One region of the Komagataeibacter ossonobensis genome, then DNA from elsewhere that is predicted to be linked to it. Evidence: predicted binding sites of a transcription regulator. Region 1 holds the regulator's gene; the other holds the start of a gene.
What was found. Region 1 encodes HrcA, which represses chaperone genes, less so after heat shock. Its sites were predicted from a motif close to GTTNGCACTCNCNNNNNGNGAGTGCNAAC; they were not measured.

Region 1 (6,616 bases):
ATGCTGGGTGCGGTGACGTTCGGTCACGAAGCCTTCCAGCCGGTGATCGATGCGATCATTGACCTGGCCGAAAGCGCAGCCAAGGCCCCATGGGAACTGGCCGAGCCGACGGCTGAGGAAATCAAGCTGCGCAAGAAGGTGGACAAGGCCGGTCGCGCCCTGATCGCCGATGCCTACAAGGAACGCGCCAAGCAGGTGCGTTACAAGAAGGTTGCCGCAGCCCGTGACGCCATCCTTGCCAAGATCGGGGAGGCCGACGCCGATGCCGCCAAGCCCATGATCAAGGATCTGGAAGCCGACGTGGTCCGCACCGAAGTGCTGGATACCGGTTTCCGTATCGATGGCCGTGACCTGGAAACGATCCGCCCGATCGTGTCCGAAGTCGGCATCCTGCCGCGCGCGCATGGTTCCGCCCTGTTCACCCGTGGCGAGACGCAGGCCCTTGTGGTCGCGACCCTTGGCACCGGCCAGGACGAGCAGATCGTGGATGCGCTGGAAGGCGAATATCGCAACAACTTCATGCTGCATTACAACTTCCCGCCCTTCTCGGTCGGTGAGTGCGGGCGCATGGGCTCCCCCGGCCGTCGTGAAATCGGTCATGGCAAGCTGGCATGGCGTGCGATCCACCCGCTGCTGCCGGGCAAGGATACCTTCCCGTACACCATGCGCGTGGTGTCCGAGATCACGGAAAGCAACGGCTCGTCCTCCATGGCGACCGTGTGCGGCACGTCGCTTGCGCTGATGGATGCCGGTGTGCCGCTGAAGCGCCCGGTGGCCGGTATCGCCATGGGCCTGATCAAGGAAGACGAGGACTTCGCCGTCCTGTCCGACATCCTTGGCGATGAAGATCACCTTGGCGACATGGATTTCAAGGTGGCGGGCACCGAACAGGGCGTGACCGCGCTGCAGATGGACATCAAGATCACGTCCATCACGCCGGAAATCATGAAGATCGCGCTCGGTCAGGCCCGTCAGGGTCGCCTGCACATTCTGGGTGAAATGGCCAAGGCGCTGACCGAAGGCCGCACGGATGTATCTTCTTCCGCGCCGAAAATCACCACGATCTCGGTTCCGAAGGAAAAGATCCGCGACGTGATCGGTCAGGGCGGTAAAGTTATTCGTGAGATCGTTGAATATTCGGGTGCGAAGATCGACATCAACGATGACGGCACGATCATGATCGCCGCGTCGTCCGATGATCAGGCTGAAAAGGCCATCGAACGGATCCGTGGCATCGTGGCGGAACCCGAAGTGGGGCACATCTATAACGGCAAGGTCGTCAAGACCGCTGATTTCGGTGCGTTCGTCAACTTCCTCGGCCCCCGTGACGGGCTGGTTCACATTTCCGAACTGGCGCAGGGCCGTGTCTCCAAGACGACCGATGTCGTCAAGCAGGGAGACGAGGTGAAGGTGAAGGTGCTGGGCTTTGACGATCGCGGCAAGGTCAAGCTGTCCATGCGCGTGGTCGATCAGGACACCGGTGCCGATATCACCGAGACAGTGGGCGCGAAGCCCGGCCGTGCGCCCGCGCGCTAAGACGCGGCTCCGGCCTGTATGACACCCGGCGGCGGGATGCGCCCGGCATGGGCGCCCCGCCGCGCGGGCAGACACATGACGATGGAATGGTGATGAAGCCGATCAATGCGATCCGTATGGGCGGGACGGATATTCTGCCCCTGGTCGAAGGGGGGAAGGGCGTCTCGATCTCAACCGGCATATCCGCCGGGCACTGGGCGGCAGCCGGGGGGGCTGGCACGGTCTCGATCGTGAATGCCGATTCCTATGACAGAGATGGCAACGTCGTCCCGCAGATCTATCATGGCAGGACACGGCGCGAGCGGCACGAGGAACTGATTGATTACGCCATTCGCGGCGGGATCGCGCAGGCCCGCATCGCGCATGAAATCGCAGGGGGCAAGGGACGTATCCATGCCAACATCCTGTGGGAAATGGGTGGTGCGGAACGCGTCATAAACGGGGTGCTGGAGGGTGCGCCGGGTATGATCCAGGGCCTGACCTGTGGCGCGGGCATGCCATACCGCCTGTCGGAAATCGCGGCGCGGTTCGGTATCCATTATTATCCCATCGTATCATCCGCCCGTGCGTTCAATGCCCTGTGGCGGCGTTCGTACCACAAGACGGCCGAACTGCTGGGTGCGGTGGTGTATGAAGACCCGTGGCGTGCGGGTGGCCATAACGGCCTGTCCAACACCGAAAACCCGCTGGCGCCGGAAGACCCGTTCCCCCGCGTGCTGGCGTTGCGCAAGCAGATGCGGGCCTTTGGCCTGGATGACACCCCCATCATCATGGCCGGTGGCGTGTGGTGGCTGGAGGAATGGCAGGACTGGATCGACAACCCCGAGCTGGGTCCGATCGTGTTCCAGTTCGGCACCCGGCCGCTGCTGACGCGCGAAAGCCCGATTCCCGATGCGTGGAAGCAGCGTCTGCTGACGTTGAAGAAGGGGGATGTATTCCTCAACCGTTTCTCACCCACCGGTTTTTATTCGTCTGCGGTGAACAATTCGTTCCTGCGCGAATTGCGGGGGCGGTCGGAACGGCAGATTCCGTTCTCCCCTGAAGCGATGGGCGAACATACGGCGGCGCTGGCCATCGGTGCACGGGGGCGGCAGGTTTATGTCACCCCGGCTGATGCGCAGCGCGCGCGGCTGTGGATCGAGGAAGGCCATACCGAGGCCATGCGCACACCGGATAATACGCTGGTGTTCGTGGCTCCGGAACAGGCGCGGGAAATCCTGGCCGATCAGGGGGCCTGCATGGGCTGCCTGTCGGAATGCCGTTTTTCCAACTGGTCACAGAAGCCGCCTGCCTATTCCAACGGGCACAAGGCGGACCCACGTTCCTACTGCATCCAGAAAACGTTGCAGGCGGCGGCCCATGCCCATGGGCCGGATCAGGCGGATGTGATTGACCACAACCTGATGTTCGGCGGCACGAACGCATGGCGTTTTGCGACCGACCCGTTCTATGCCAACGGCTTCGTGCCCACCGTGGCGCAATTACTGGAACGGATCATGACCGGGCGTTAACGCGATCATGAAACCTGTGGAAAAGGCCGGTTGTCCTAAGGGCACCGGCCTTTTTTCATCATGATCGGGAATGATGAAAGTTTTTGGGTGCCGCCTTTTTTCAAAAAGGCGGCGTGCTTTGAAGCTTTTTCTTTATGCTGTCGCGGGCAGGCAGGCATCGCGGAACAGCGCAAATGCCAGTGCGCGGTGACTGATGGTGTTCTTTTCCACATCCGTCATGTCGGCAAAGCTGCGGGTGCCGCTGCCGGGGGCGAAGATGGGGTCATAGCCATGGCCGTTTTCCCCATGCGGCGGCCAGATGACATGGCCGTCAATGCGTCCTTCAAAGGTTTCGGCCCGCCCGTCTGGCCATGCAAGGCACAGGACGGAAATGAACCATGCGCTGCGGTCCGGGTTATCCCCCATCTGGTCATGGATGCGGCGCATGGCGTCAGGATAATCCTTGTTCGGGCCAGCCCAGCGGGCGGAGAAAATGCCCGGCGCGCCATCCAGCGCCGCGACACAGAAACCCGAATCATCAGCCAGTGCGGGCAGGTTGGCGGCTTTTGCTGCCGCAGCGGCCTTGATGGCGGCGTTGCCGGTAAAGCTGTCGGCGGTTTCCTCCGGCTCGGGCAGCGACAGGTCTCCGGCGGAGACGACACGGATGCCGTATCCCGCAAGCAGGGCCGCGAATTCCGCGATCTTGCCCCGGTTATGGGTGGCCAGAACCAGTGTGTCGCCACGGTTCAGGCGGGTGGGGGATGTGTTCATGCCTTTAATGCCTCTTCCACGATGGCGGTCTGGATACGGAACAGTTCAGCCGTGCCGGTGCGGGCAAGCCGCATGAGGGTATTGAACTGCGCTTCGGTAAAGGGATCCTTTTCCGCCGTACCCTGAATTTCCACGATGCCGCCATCGGCGGTCAGGACAAAATTGGCGTCGGCGCTCGCCGTGCTGTCTTCCCTGTAGTCCAGGTCCAGAACCGGGCCGTCATCCGTCAGCCCGCACGATATGGCTGCGACCTGTCCCTTGATCGGCAGGGCGGGCAGGGTGCCGTCGCGTACCAGTTTTTCCAGCGCCAGGCGCAGGGCCACCCACGCCCCGGTAATCGCGGCGCAGCGCGTGCCGCCATCGGCGTTCAGCACGTCGCAATCCACCGTGACCGAGATTTCGCCCAGTGCCTTCAGGTCTACCACCGCGCGCAGGGCACGGGCGATCAGACGCTGGATTTCCTGTGTACGGCCGGTCTGCTTCCCACGTGCGGCCTCGCGCTGGCCCCGGCTGTGGGTGGCGCGCGGCAGCATGCCGTATTCCGCCGTGACCCAGCCCTGCCCCTTGCCGCGCAGGAAGGAGGGCACGCGCGTTTCCACCGTGGCGGCGCACAGGACTTCGGTCCCGCCCATGCGGATCAGGGCGGACCCTTCGGCATGGTGGGCGAAGCCGGGCTGGATGAAGACGGGACGCAGGGCGTCAATGGCACGGCCGGATGGGCGCATGGGCGTAAAACTCCGCAAGGTAATGGGGCGGCATAGCCTGCAACCCGTCCCGATTTCCAGTCCCGCGTGGGCAGGACGCGGCAGGATCTGCTATGATGGGGACGCGGATGGTCCGCATGGTGAATGGATACGTGCAACACGGGAGGCATGGCGATGGAAAACCGGCCACAGGTATCACAGCCCGCCCTGCTGTCCGGGCTTGATGCGCGTTCTGCCGCGATCCTGCGTGAGATCGTGGAGCAGTATGTCGAAACGGGCGAACCGATGGGGTCGCGCACCCTGTCGCAGCGCCTGCCGCTGTCGCTTTCTCCCGCCACGATTCGCAATGTGATGGCGGACCTGACCGATGCGGGGCTGCTGTTTTCGCCGCATGCATCGGCAGGGCGGCTGCCCACGGAAAAGGGCGTGCGGCTGTTTGTCGATGGCCTGCTACAGTTCGGTAACCTGAGCGAGGAGGAGCGTGAAAGCATCGCGGGCATGCTGGACGTAAAGGGCCGTTCGCTGGAGGATACGCTGGCGCAGGCATCGTCCATGCTGTCGGGCCTGTCATCGGCGGCGGGGCTGGTCATGGCCCCCAAGAGTGATGGCACCACCATCAAGCATATCGAATTCGTGGCGCTGGGTCCGGGGCGCGCACTGGTCATTCTGGTCAGCGCGGATGGGCAGGTGGAAAACCGCGTGATCGAGACCCCGCCCGGCCTGCCGCCATCCGCACTGGTGGAGGCGGGCAATTACCTCAACGCCCACCTGTCGGGCCAGACGCTGGACCGCCTGCGCGAGACGGTCAGCACCGACATGACGGCCAACCGCAACGAACTGGACCACCTGACGGCGGAAGTGGTGGAAAGCGGGCTGGCAACATGGAGCGACGCGGACGAGCGCGGCGGCACCCTGTTCATACGCGGGCAGGGCCGCCTGCTGGCCGATGTGACGGAAATCGAACGCCTGACCACGATCCAGATGCTGTTTGAACGGCTGGAAACACAGGAAACCATGCTGCGCCTGCTGGACCTTGCGCGCGAATCCGAAGGGGTGCGGATCTTCATCGGGGCGGAAAGCGGGCTGTTCGGCATGGCGGGCATGTCGGTGGTGGTGGCCCCCGCACGCACCGATTCCAACCGCATTGTCGGCGCGATTGGCGTGATCGGCCCCACCCGCATCAACTATGCCCGCATCATTCCCGTGGTGGATTACACGGCGCGGGTGATCGGGCGGATGCTGGGCTGAGGCGACGGGATTGCAATGCAACCCACGCCGCCCGCGGTCCTTAATGGGGACACAGACCAGCCACACGCACCCGGCGCCCACGCAGGCGCATGGTCGCCCAACGCGCAAGGAGAATGGCATGTTCACGCCCGATGCAAGGCAGTCCGGATCGTTCATGATTGGTGGTGACCTGGAGGTCACGCGGCTTGGCTTTGGCGCCATGCGCATTACGGGAAAGGGCATATGGGGTGAACCCGCCGACCGGGCTGCGGCACTGGCCACCCTGCGGCGCCTGCCGGAACTGGGCATCAACTTCGTCGATACGGCAGATGCGTACGGCCCGTTTGTCAGCGAGGACCTGATCCGCGAGGCGCTGCATCCCTACACGGACACCATCATCGCCACCAAGGGCGGCCATACACGCCACGGTCCCGATATCTGGAAACCGGTTGGCAACCCCGATTACCTGCGGCAGTGCGTGCTGATGAGCATGCGCAGGCTGGGGGTCGAACGCATCGACCTGTGGCAGTTGCACCGCGTGGGGCCTGACTGCACGCCTGAACGGCAGTTCGAGGCCATTGCCGCCATGCGCGCGCAGGGGCTGATCCGCCATGTCGGCCTGTCGGAAGTCACGGTGGAGATGATCGAACGCGCGCGGCTGTATTTCCCTGTCGCCACGGTCCAGAACCGCTTCAACCTCGTCAACCGCTATTCCGAAGACGTGCTGGATTACTGCACGAAGGAAAATATCGGCTTCATCCCGTGGGCGCCGCTGGCGGCGGGCAGCCTGACCAGAGGGGACACGCTGCTGACCCGCCTGGCCAGCGAGAAGGGCGTGCAGCCCGGACAGATCGCGCTGGCGTGGCTGCTGCGCCGTGCGCCGGTCAT
Region 2 (6,616 bases), on a different contig from region 1:
CGGGATGCGTGAGGCAGGCATGGGCCTATTCTTATGGCCAGTGGACTTCCGGGGGAAGACTCATGAGGATGGCTTCGGTATTTCCGCCGGTTTTCAGGCCGAAAATGGTGCCGCGGTCATGCAGCAGGTTGAACTCCACATACCGCCCGCGGCGGACAAGCTGCGCCTTGCGCTGGGCCTCGGTCCACGGTTCCATCATGCGGCTGCGCACGATGTCGGGATAGGTTTCCAGAAAACCTAGCCCCACATCGCGCGTGAAGGCGAAGTCGGCATCAATGTCGCCGGTATCAAGCCGGTCATAGAAAATGCCACCCAGACCGCGCGCTTCATCACGGTGGGGCAGGTAGAAATACCGGTCGCACCATTCCTTGAAGCGTGGGTAATATTCCGGGTCATGCTTTTCGCATGCCAGGCGGAAACCGTCATGGAAACGGGCGGCGTCACTCATGGCCTCGGCGCTTTCGGGGAACATGGGCGTAATGTCGCCGCCGCCGCCAAACCATCCCTGCGTCGTGACGATCATGCGGGTATTGAAATGGGCGGCGGGCACCAGCGGGCTGCACATATGGGCGACAAGGCTTATGCCCGTGGCGAAGAAACGCGGATCTTCCGCAGCGCCAGGGATCGAGTCGCGAAAGCCGGGACTGAATTCCCCGCTGACGGTGGAAACGTTGACCCCCACCTTTTCAAACACGCGCCCGCGCATGAGGCTGATCACCCCGCCGCCGCCGGGCGTGCCGTCATCATTCGTGCGGTTCCATGGCGTGCGTTCGAAACGGCCGGGCGCATCCTTGCCCGGCAGGGTCGGGCTGCCCTGTGCCACGGCGTCGTCCTCGATCTTTTCGAAGGCGTTACATATCCGGTCACGCAGGTTTTCAAACCAGGCCCGGGCCGTGTCCTTCAGTCCATCGTGGACAACTGGGGTGCGGGATGTTGTCATGGTTGTATCGTTCTGCCCGTTCTGGTCATTCGCAATGGGTATTACGGGTGCCCGTTTGTTCCGCTTATTGCAAGACGGGCGATTGCAAGACCCGTTACGCAACCGCTAGGAAGGGGACACACTTTTGGCGGGAACGCAAAAAGGAACACGTAATTGCGGCGGGAACGTAGCGGACATGCATGAACGGGGTCATCAGCAGGGCAATGCGCCATCTGCGCGTAATTTGTTGCGACGTGGCATGCTGCTGGCCTGCCTTGTCATCCCGGCATCCATGGCAGGTGGCGGGGCAATGGCGCAGGCGCATGACTATCGTGAACCGCCCCGGCAGGACTGGAGCTTCGCCGGGCCGCTGGGCCATTTCGACATGGCGTCGGTCCAGCGCGGCTATACCGTTTACGCGCAGGTCTGTTCCGCCTGTCATGGCATGAAATCGGTCACCTATGGTGATCTTGCGGGACTGGGCCTGAAGGATGCGGACATCAACGCCATAGCGGGCGCGCACCGCGTCCCGGCGGGGGTGGACGCCAGTGGCCACCCGGTCACGCGGCCGGCCAACATGGATGACCATCTGCTGTCGCCATATCCCGACGCGCATACGGCCGCCGCGGCCAATCACGGCGTCGCCCCGCCGGACCAGTCACGGCTGGCGGTGGTGCATCCCGGCGGCGTGGACCGGATCTATGCCTTCCTGACCGGTTACGGACAGACGCCGCCACCCGGCACGGTCGTGCCGTCGGGGCTGTTCTACAACCCCTATGCCGCGAACGGGCAGATCGCCATGCCGCCGCCGCTGTATGATGGCGCGATCACCTATCCCGACGGGACGCCCGCAACCGTGGCGCAGCAGGCGCGTGATGTCACCACCTTCCTGGCATGGGCGGCCAGCCCGCATCTGGTGGAACGCCACCGTACGGGTGTCGGGGCTGCCGTGTTCCTGCTGATCCTGCTTATTCTTTCCATCTGCCTGAAACGGAGAACGTGGTCCAATGTCCACTAAGCCTGCCACCGAAGAACAGATCGAGCCGGTCATCGGCCTGATCGGCGGTTCCGGCCTGTATGATATCGAAGGTCTTGAAGACAAGGAATGGCGCACGGTCGAAACCCCGTGGGGCAAGCCGTCCGACCAGTTGCTGTTCGGCAGGCTTGATGGCGTGCGCTGCGTGTTCCTGCCGCGTCATGGCCGGGGTCATCCGCTACCGCCCTCGCGCCTGAACTACCGCGCCAACATCGACGCGCTGAAGCGTTCGGGCGTGACCGATATCGTGTCGCTTTCGGCTGTCGGTTCACTGAAGGAAGAATTGCCGCCGGGCCATTTCGTGGTGATCGACCAGTTCATCGACCGTTCGTTTGCACGTGAAAAGAGCTTTTTCGACACCGGCTGCGTGGCCCATGTCGGCATGGCCGACCCGCTGTGCCCGCGTATTGGCGACGTGCTGGAAGGTCAGTGCCGGGAACTGGGGCTGGATGTGACCCGTGGCGGCACGTATCTGGTCATGGAGGGGCCGCAGTTTTCCACCCGCGCCGAAAGCAACCTGTACCGTTCATGGGACTGTTCCGTGGTGGGCATGACCAACATGCCCGAAGCCAAGCTGGCCCGCGAAGCCGAGATCTGTTACGCCACCGTCGCCATGGTCACGGATTACGATTGCTGGCACGACGATCATGACAGCGTGACGGTGGATGCCGTGGTCAAGGTCATGCAGGAAAACGCCAGTCGTGCCCGCGCCCTTGTCCGTTCGGTCATCCCGAAGCTGGGTGCGAAGCGTGGCCCCTGTTACGCGGGATGTGACCGCGCGCTGGAACACGCCATCATCACGGTACCCGACAAACGCGACCCGGCCCTGCTGAAGAAGCTGGAAGCCGTTGCGGGTCGCGTGCTGAACCGGGTCTGACCTGAAAAAGTCATAAAAGCCTTCAGGTGCCGCCTTTTTCCAAAAAGCTGTACCAGGAACGTTTATCTTTTGAAGAAGCGCCCATGCCGGAAGGCATGGGCGTTTTTTTATGCGGGCTGTATTACAGCCAGTGTTCAAAAAAGCTCAGCGTGCGCTGCATGGCCAGCGTGGCGGCCGCTTCGTTATAGGAAGGGCGATCGGTGCAGCCGAAGCCGTGATCGGCCCCTTCATACGTGAAAATCTCGATATCTTCATGTGCGGCACGGATGGCGTCCACCTCATCGGCGGGGATATGCGCGTCGTCCGCGCCGAAATGCAGTTGTACCGGGCAGTTGGGTACCTGGTTGCGGGTCTGGGCAATGCCGCCGCCATACCATGCCACCGCCGCCGCGAACGCTTTGGTATGGCACGCCGCCTCCCATGCCAGCTTCCCGCCCCAGCAGAAGCCGACAATCCCCTTCTTTTCCGTTGGTAGCATCTCCGCCGCCGCGACAAGGTCCTTCAGCGTATCGGCCTGTGCAATCTCGCTGCGCAGTTTCAGGCCTTCGTGCATGCCGGCATCGTCATAGGGCAGGATGGCGTCGCGCTTCACACGGTCAAACAGGGCTGGCGCAATCGCCTGATAGCCTTCTGCCGCAAGGGAATCGCATACGGCGCGGATATAGGGCGTGATCCCGAATATTTCCTGCACCACCACAACGCAGCGCGCGGCATCCGGCCGGCCAGCCCGGTAGGCGGAAAACGTGTGTCCGTCCGCCGCTGTAACGGTGATGACTGCGCCCATGCCTTTACTCCATTCGTTCCTTCGTTGCCCGCCACACAATGATGCCGTGCCCTTCCGCGTCAATATGAAACCCGCGTGATGAGACGGTTTATGAGAATTTTTCCCTGTTGTCCCGGTCTGGAACGGGGCAGGCGCCGGTGTTCTGGCAGTGCCCCGAACGGCTGCCGGGAATCGGTGCGCGCATTCATCATGCGCTGGGGTGACGGCTGGGCTTCCACTTTTGACGGGGTTGGATTGTTTCTTTTAACTATTTGATATTAAACAACAAAGTTTCGATATCCCGCTTTGTTGTCTTCGGGGTGCGAATTATGCGCACCTGGTCTCGTCCCGCTTCTTGACACCTGTCGGGGGGCTTCCTATCTGGTTCTTAGCACTCTCATGAGGGGAGTGCTAACGCGATGCGGCCTGGCGCGCGCGCCAACCGGTGGCGTTGCTTGATTCAAGGGCGTTACCTTTTAAGAGATTTGGAGCGATCCATGACGAAATTTCGTCCCCTGCATGACCGTGTGGTCGTCCGTCGCCTCAAGAGCGAGGAAAAAACGGCAGGTGGTATCATCATCCCTGAGACCGCCAAGGAAAAGCCGATGGAAGGCGAGGTGATCTCGGTGGGCGCAGGTGCCCGTAACGAACAGGGGCAGATTGTTCCCCTCGACGTGAAGGCGGGTGACCGCGTCCTGTTCGGCAAGTGGTCGGGCACGGAAGTGACGATCGACGGTGAAGAACTGCTGATCATGAAGGAAAGCGACATCATGGGCGTGGTCGCCTGACCCACCCGGCGCTTTCCTGACCGAGTAACCTTTTAAACTTTCCATATCGGAGAAGAAGAAAATGGCAGCCAAGGACGTAAAGTTCGGCGGTGAAGCCCGCCAGCGCATGCTGCGTGGCGTGGACATTCTTGCAGACGCGGTAAAGGTGACGCTGGGCCCGAAGGGTCGCAACGTTGTCCTGGACAAGAGCTTCGGCGCACCGCGCATCACTAAGGACGGTGTCTCCGTCGCCAAGGAAATCGAACTGGCCGACAAGTTCGAGAACATGGGCGCGCAGATGGTCCGTGAGGTCGCATCCAAGACCAACGACATCGCAGGCGACGGCACCACCACGGCGACCGTGCTGGCGCAGGCCATCGTGCGTGAAGGTGCCAAGGCTGTTGCCGCCGGCATGAACCCGATGGACCTCAAGCGCGGCATCGACAAGGCCGTTGGCGTTGTCATTGAAGAGCTGAAGAAGAACGCGAAGAAGATCACGACCCCGGCCGAGACGGCACAGGTCGGCACGATTTCCGCCAATGGCGAAAAGGAAATCGGCGAGATGATCTCGCAGGCCATGCAGAAGGTCGGCTCCGAAGGCGTCATCACGGTGGAAGAGGCCAAGGGCCTGCACACCGAGCTGGACGTGGTCGAGGGCATGCAGTTCGACCGTGGCTACATCTCCCCGTATTTCGTGACGAATGCGGAAAAGATGACCGTCGATCTGGACAGCCCCTACATCCTGATCCACGAAAAGAAGCTGTCCTCGCTGCAGCCGATCCTGCCGCTGCTTGAAGCGGTCGTGCAGTCCGGCCGTCCGCTGCTGATCATTGCGGAAGATGTTGATGGCGAAGCGCTGGCGACCCTGGTGGTCAACAAGCTGCGTGGTGGCCTGAAGATCGCCGCCGTCAAGGCGCCGGGCTTCGGTGACCGTCGCAAGGCCATGCTGGAAGACATCGCGATTCTGACCGGTGGCCAGGTCATCAGCGAAGACCTCGGCATCAAGCTGGAAAGCGTTACGCTGGACATGCTGGGCACCGCGAAGAAGGTGCACATCGACAAGGAAAACACCACCATTGTCGAAGGCGCTGGCAACACGGACGGCATCAAGGGCCGTTGCAGCCAGATCCGCGCGCAGATCGAGGAAACCACCTCCGACTACGACCGTGAAAAGCTGCAGGAACGCCTGGCGAAGCTGGCAGGCGGCGTTGCCGTGATCCGCGTCGGTGGCTCCACCGAGATCGAGGTGAAGGAACGCAAGGACCGCGTTGACGACGCCCTGCACGCGACCCGTGCGGCGGTTGAGGAAGGCATCGTCCCCGGTGGTGGCACGGCACTGGCCCGCGCATCGACCAAGCTGGGTGGCCTGCACTTCCATAACGACGACCAGCGCGTCGGTGCGGACATCATCCGCAAGGCCCTGCAGGCTCCGCTGCGCCAGATCGCCCACAATGCGGGTGAAGATGGAGCGGTCATCGCCGGCAAGGTTCTGGAAAACGACACCTACACCTATGGTTTCGATGCCCAGATCGGCGACTACAAGGACCTGGTGGAAGCCGGCATCATCGATCCGATGAAGGTTGTCCGCACGGCGCTGCAGGATGCGGCATCGGTTGCCGGCCTGCTGATCACCACCGAAGCGATGGTGGCCGAGCGTCCGGAAAAGAAGGCCCCCGCAATGCCGGAAGGTGGCATGGGTGGTATGGGCGGCATGGGCGGTATGGATTTCTGATCCGGCCGGGCATGTCATGGTCCCCGCGCATGCGGGGGCCAGCGCCACGAAAAAAGGGGGAAGGGCCAGTGGTCCTTCCCCCTTTTTTTCGTACACATGGCTGGGATGTGCGCACCGGGCATGTCAGGATGATTTGACACGGGCGGTCATTTCATGCTGCCCCTAGTGAGCACGAACGACGTGAAAGTGGCAGGGTGTTTTCCGGATGCCCCGTTTTTTTCATGGCCGTAAAGGCACGCGCCCGGATTGCCGGTATTAGGACCGGCAAGGATGGCGCTGGAGAAGAGACTGGCTATGGCTACCGGAAAAGTAAAATGGTTCAACGCAACCAAGGGTTTTGGCTTCATCATGCCTGATGATGGCGGCAAGGACGTGTTTGTGCACATCACCGCGGTGCAGGCCGCCGGCCTGCGTGGCCTGAACGAGGATCAGGCTGTCAGCTACGACATCGCCATGGAACGTGGCAAGGCCGCCGCGACCAACCTCAAGGCGCTCTGACGCCCTGCCCCCCGTAGCAGGGCG

Region 2: the regulator HrcA is predicted to act here: its motif matches at 3,983-4,011, upstream of groES (co-chaperone GroES).

What each region holds. Positions count from the first base shown of each region.
Region 1 covers NZ_JBXAYQ010000006.1:81,787-88,402, reverse strand. The annotation lists gene pnp (polyribonucleotide nucleotidyltransferase) at 1-1,536, shown strand, start outside; gene AC1RQ9_RS06665 (NAD(P)H-dependent flavin oxidoreductase) at 1,629-3,047, shown strand; gene rdgB (RdgB/HAM1 family non-canonical purine NTP pyrophosphatase) at 3,180-3,797, opposite strand; gene rph (ribonuclease PH) at 3,794-4,522, opposite strand; gene hrcA (heat-inducible transcriptional repressor HrcA) at 4,670-5,749, shown strand; gene AC1RQ9_RS06645 (aldo/keto reductase) at 5,868-6,616, shown strand, end outside.
Region 2 covers NZ_JBXAYQ010000001.1:394,836-401,451, forward strand. The annotation lists gene hemF (oxygen-dependent coproporphyrinogen oxidase) at 32-940, opposite strand; gene AC1RQ9_RS01785 (cytochrome c1) at 1,116-1,937, shown strand; gene AC1RQ9_RS01790 (S-methyl-5'-thioadenosine phosphorylase) at 1,927-2,832, shown strand; gene AC1RQ9_RS01795 (dienelactone hydrolase family protein) at 2,954-3,616, opposite strand; gene groES (co-chaperone GroES) at 4,093-4,383, shown strand; gene groL (chaperonin GroEL) at 4,445-6,094, shown strand; gene AC1RQ9_RS01810 (cold-shock protein) at 6,389-6,592, shown strand.